Regions from separate parts of the Veillonella orientalis genome, predicted to be linked through region 2. Evidence: riboswitches for the same ligand, from Rfam matches in the RefSeq annotation. Region 2 holds a riboswitch; the other holds the start of a gene.

Region 1 (3,211 bases), 260 kb from region 2:
CAATGTTGACTACTTGGCGCTTGTAATGCTTGACTCAGATTTGAGCTAAAAGCATCACCCGGAGCAAGCCATGGTGCAAAAATAGCAATGAGTACAACAATAATCATCAATGTACTGTAGAAAGAGAACAGTTTATGTTTTTGAATAAATTCTGCCATTATGCTCTCTCCCTTTTTAATCTAGGGTCTAACAAGATATATGACGCATCAACTAATGCATTAATACACATATATGCTAAGGCAACCCACAACACAAAACCTTCGATCAATGGATAGTCGCGCATGGTAATAGCGTAAACTGCCATGTTCCCTAAGCCAGGCCAAGAGAATACCATTTCAATAACTGCAACACCGCCTAATAACCAACCGATAACAACGCCCAGTATAGTGATAAGTGGTAATACTGCATTAGGCAAAATATGACCGAATAAAATTTTCATCTCACTCACACCACGAGCACGTGCGCCGATAACATAATCCTTTTGCATTTCTTCAAGAATAACGAGACGAACTTGGCGCATGTACTTGGACCCGACTACAACAGCTAATGTAACGGCTGGTAGAATTACACCGATAGGAGTTACACGAGAAGATGCAATAGGAACAAGTCCTAATTTAAGGCCAAAGATATAAATCAGTACAAGGCCTAACCAGAATGATGGCATAGACACGCCTACAAAGGAAGCAACGCGCAACAGATAGTCGATCCATTTGTTTCGATTTAAGGCGCTTATAATCCCTGCCGGCAATGCATAGAGCAATGTAAATACTAATGCTGTACCTGCTAGCATAACTGTCCCTGGCAAAGCCTCCAACATACGATCTACAACAGGCTTTTTAGCAGAGTAACTCATGCCCAAATCACCTTGTGCAGCATTTACAACCCAATTAGCATATTGTACTAAGAACGGTTTATCTAAGCCGAGTTGCGCACGCGTTTCATCAATTAGCTCTTGAGATACAATTGTATCTGCCGTTTCTAGTAACATCGTTACTGGATCGCCTGGTGCTAAATAAGTGAGACAAAATGTTAAAAAAGTAATGCCAAACAGTGTAACAATGAATTGACCTAGCTGTTTAGCAAAGCGTTTGCCCATAGGCGCCTCCTCCTATACTCTCTAAATACTACAATAATCTAAATGAACAACTAATATACTTATCCTCCCGATATAGCAGAGGTGCATATAGGAAAACGACAAAAAAGGTTAATCCACCTGACTAACCTAAATTAAACACGGTATATACATACCATGCTAACTAGAGCAGGCTTTCTGACTCATGATTCATCGCAACATTTCGGCCTTCCCAGTTTCCCAGTGACCCTATAATGAAACCTTGCTCCTCATTACAGCTATTTGCATAGTATGGGATTTCCACCCATTTTCCTCTTTTACGCTCGGTAATACCGACACTCATTAGTTTATTCATTTTTATCGATTATAAATATACTATATTAATATTATGTTTACAATACATATACCCCTTAGGGGTATCATTATATTTAGTAAAATCAATATAATTTTTATACTAATAAAAATTATCGATTACTGAACAAGTCTCTATTTATGTATAAACCCATACAAATCACTTTATATATATGATTTTTTCCGTATTAACTGTATCCAACTGTATATATATTAATTATTATTATAATGGTAATTTTCTCATGAATTTTTTTTATACATACCGAAAAAACTCTTAATCACTTTAGTAACTATCAATTATTTATAATTAATAAAATCATAATTAATAAGTTTGATTAATATACCAAAAAGAGGCTGTTACTAAGTAACAACCTCTTATAAGACGAGAGTTATTTAATTAATCGATACTTTGTTGTAAGCGGTGCGCTTTGCGTGTAGCCCACGCTTTACGCAAAACATAGATTACAAGACCAATGCTTACTGCCACTGCACTACCTACCATGGCATCAAAGCCACATGCATAGATAGCATATAAGCAATACACAACGCCTGCACCAAATACGTAATTGTAGCGTTTAATACGGCTTTCAGCTACGCCAGCCATACGCATCATTGTAGGTACAGCTAAGATGCACAATACATATGGTACTACGTTAGTTACAACCGCTAAGTTGACCAATACTTCAAATTGCTCACGCAAGGAATCACTTGCAGTGAACAATGTAAGTAATGTTTCAACAGCGAGTAGAATGAATACGCCACGAACAGGAGCATCATTACTATTTACACGAGCGAATACTTTAGGGAAGTAACCATGTTCCGCTGCGCTTTTAAATACGCGAGACAATGTGAATTGCCAGCAAAGCAAAGCGCCAAAGCAAGAAATAACCATTGCAGCCATCACGATGTTTGCAATTGTATCATTGAACATGTATACGAATGTCAAACCGAATGGTGCGTTAGAATTTAATAAGTCGATGTTAGGCACGATACCGGCCATAACGTTTGTGGACAAGATGTAAACCACTGCCACTGCTAATGTACCTGCCACAGTTGCGATAGGTACGTTTTTCTTTGGATTCTCAACAGCATCAGCATTAGCCGCTGCGGACTCAAATCCTAGGAAGCCCCACAAAGTGAGGGAAATGGATTGTTTTACTGCATCGTAAAACGGAAGATCATTTGGGTTCCAAGCCGCCCAATAAATAGACGGGTCAAACCAATACCAGCCGATTGTACCAATTAATAAAACCGGCACAATAGAGCCCCAAATAGTCATGTTGCTGAGTCGACCTGTGAAGCGATTACCACGGAAGTTCAAAATCGCTGCAAACCACAAAAGTACAATTGTTACTTGGCTTGTTTGTGTTGCATTAAGGTCAACACCAAAGAAAGCTGCGCCATAACCTACGGCAGACACCGCGATGGCGATATTAGCAATGATGAGAGATATGCTGTAAGCATAGCTCGCCATAAAATGTCCAGTTTTACCGAAGCGGTGTTCTGCATAACCGCCCATGCCCCCTCTAATCTGAGAGAACATACCCGCTTGAGCAAAAATATACGCTAACAGAAGCGCACCCACAGCTGTTACGAGCCAAGATAAAACTGAAATAGTACCAACTTGAGCCAAATTAGTTGGTAACATAATGATCCCAGCTCCTAGCATATTGGCTGCTACCATTGTGGTTAGCTGGAATACAGACATTTTTTTAGCGGTGGTTTTCATGTATCAATCCCCTTTCGAAAGGTGAATTTTTTCTCGTCCATAATTCACTTAAATATAAT
Region 2 (3,211 bases):
TGCTACGTCCTTACGGAATGCAAGGTTTTTAAAGCGTTCATCGAGGATGGCTTTCACTTGAGTTTGAGGATAGCCTTCTTTCAATGCGGCAATGATGCCACCTTTAGACTCGATTGTTTGGAACTCAGACCAGATTTTTTCGCATAGTTCAGCAGCTAATGTTTCCACGTACCAAGAACCGCCTACAGGGTCCACAGGTTGGCGCAACTCAAATTCAGTTTGCAACATAACTTGGATATTGCGGGCAATACGGCGAGAGAAATCATCCGCTTTGCGAATTGGTTGGTCAAACGGAGATACTTCAAGGCTGTTCAAACCGCCTACAACACCAGAGAATGCTTGTGTCGTATTGCGCAACAAGTTTACATATGGGTCGTATACAGTTTTTGTGAAAGCCGATGTTCTGCCGTGTACATGAACGGCACGGTCCGCTTCTTCAGCACCGAAAGCTTCCATAATGCGAGCCCAAAGTACGCGCAAGGCACGCAATTTAGCAATTTCCATAAAGAAATTAGCCCCTAAGGAGAATGTGAACATCATGCTCTTCGCGATGGTGTGAATATCGATGTTCCGTTGTGCTAATTGACGCACGTAGCAAACAGCTGTTGCCAATGCATAGGCAACCTCTTGCACATCGTTAGCGCCGCCATTAGCGTATACATCGCCAGATACGAGTACTGTTTTAAGCTCTGGAGCTTGTTCTTTAGCCCACACAACAGTATGTGCCATTTCATCAAAGGCTGTATCTAAGGAAATGTGCAAAGCACCATCTTTCACCCAAACACCGATAGGGTCTGCACCAACGAGACCTTTCAAATCAGATGTTTGTTTTTTAGCGCCTTTCACCGTAGCCGCTAACATGCCAAGCAAGATGGCTGCAGAAGCACCTGTTTCAATGTACAAAGGATTTTCCTTCAAATTGAAGCGGTCAATCAATTGTTTGCAGTCATCCATAGTGGATACAGATGTACCACCAACGCCAACGGATGCGCCTACTTGCACATCTTGATCATGGCGTGTTGCTTCATCTAGGCGGATGTTGTGAATGGTGCCACCTTTTACAATCTCGTATAAACTTGCATGATTGGCATCCTTAGGCAAAGAGTCATCTACATATTGGGATACACCCCAAGAGTCTTTAATATAACCACTTGCCTTAGTACCACGTAGGAACTCGCCTGCCCCAGGGTATACGCCCTTTGGAATTGCTTCTGCATGCAGTGCAGGTGTATAAATTGGCTGCAACGTAATACCTTCATAGGTTTTAGTAAACATCTTCTTGTGGAAGTCGCCACCTTTTAACGCCTTTTCAACTTCAGCCTGCCATTGTTCATACGTAGGTTTCTCAAATTCGTCAAAGGATACAGGTGCTAATAGATCGCGTTCTGCGTCCTTCGAAGTCTTTTTGTCAGACATATATGTGCCTCCTTTTCAACTCGAAACCATACCGAGAAACAGCGCACCGTACCTGCGAATTGTTATACATATACATCACACGAGCTTTCCTATATTTAGATCACATCAACCTCAAATATGTGTCCATCAATTCATTAACTATGAAGCCTGATATATATGTTTAACAGCCACTTTCAAGGGCAACAAAAAACGTGCCACCCAAAAGTGACACGTAAGGTTTCTTATTGAAAGGTACGCCAAAAAACACTGAAACCAGCATACCCCAATCCCCTTCCTATCGCTCGTAGGTACATAACGGTGATTATCAAATAGGCAGTTCTCCTGGCTCGGGCTCATCACCTCGCTTTCGCCTTCCCAGATTTCTCCAGTGACATTTTTGAAAGCAGGCTCGTCCTTACAGTGGCGGGACCGCATCGGCTTGTACCGATTTCTCTATTAAGTCTTGTGACACCTATTCTCTATATTCGTTGTTCTAAGTCCAATATAGTGTAAGATTATGCACAAAGTCAATGAACATAACAGTTAATCATAAGTATCAAATTTTAGGTTATAACTAATGCATATTTAAAATGATAAAAACTCATCACAATCAAATATACGTATTCATCGCTAACAAATATACGTATTCATTGTCTGCAAATCGAGTTATAAATCGAGTACAAATCATCATAAAATCTAAGCCTACGCACAAATGCAAGCACAATGCGTGATATAATGAATACAATCACAAGGAGGCATTATGGAGCACACAAGTAAAAAAGGTCTAATGACAGCCCTTAGTTGCTATATCATCTGGGGCTTACTCCCTCTCTATTGGGCATTATTAAACCATGTTTCACCGTATAATATACTGGCGCAGCGCATTATCTGGTCAGGCATTTGCATGGCCATCGTCGTATTTGGCCTACATTTTAAACAGTTCAAAAAAGACTTTCAATTACTAAAAGAACAGCGCTCACAACTATTACTACTGTTGGTAGCATCAGTCATCATCAGCGTAAATTGGTTTACCTACATTTGGGCCATCGCCAACAACCAAGTTATGGACACGAGCCTTGGCTATTACATCAACCCACTCTTTAATGTAGTGTTAGGTGTCATCCTATTTAAAGAGGTTCTATCTGTACCGAAAAAGCTAAGCGTCCTCATCGCTACCATCGGTATCGCCTTGCTCACCTATCAAGTGGGATCCTTGCCGTTAGTGTCGATGATTCTCGCCGTTTCCTTTGGTCTCTATGGGGTCGTTAAAAAAAAGCTGCTCATCTCTCCCTTTACGAGCATCGCCTTTGAGGCTTGGCTATTAACACCACTAGCCTTACTCTATACGACCATGGTCGATAATACAGTGTGGTCCTATTTCGGCACAGATTGGTATACGTCCATGCTACTCATAGCCTGCGGTCTAACAACATCGGTTCCATTAGTGCTATTCTCCTATGGGGCCCAACTATTGCCGCTCAACCTACTAGGCTTCCTTCAATATGTATCTCCAACTATTGCTTTATTGCTAGCTATCTTCTACTTTGGTGAAAGCTTTGGCACACCACAAATGATCGCCTTTGGTTGTATCTGGATAGCCTTAGTGTTGTTCTCATTATCAAATCAAATTACAACCATTAGAAAAATGTAGTTAAGTACAAGAGAGCATATGCCATCTGCATGCAATCTCACAAGAGATTTTAGCAACTATATCTAACCTATAAACACATAAAAGCTGTATCAAATGATATCCTCATTCGATACAGCTTTCTTTTTATATCTTATATATGCCTATTAATTTATCACACTATTCTTC

The links. Region 2 has a riboswitch for cobalamin ahead of VEIS1202513_RS09170 (methylmalonyl-CoA mutase family protein). Riboswitches for the same ligand answer to the same signal wherever they lie in the genome.
Region 1: another riboswitch for cobalamin. It lies ahead of nikB (nickel ABC transporter permease); the one in region 2 lies ahead of VEIS1202513_RS09170 (methylmalonyl-CoA mutase family protein).

What each region holds. Positions count from the first base shown of each region.
Region 1 is NZ_AP022322.1:1,713,548-1,716,758, forward strand. Features, by position in the region: gene nikC (nickel transporter permease) at 1-158, opposite strand, end outside; gene nikB (nickel ABC transporter permease) at 158-1,096, opposite strand; cobalamin riboswitch at 1,244-1,428, opposite strand; gene potE (putrescine-ornithine antiporter) at 1,821-3,152, opposite strand.
Region 2 is NZ_AP022322.1:1,976,812-1,980,022, forward strand. Features, by position in the region: gene VEIS1202513_RS09170 (methylmalonyl-CoA mutase family protein) at 1-1,416, opposite strand, end outside; cobalamin riboswitch at 1,711-1,886, opposite strand; gene rarD (EamA family transporter RarD) at 2,156-3,046, shown strand.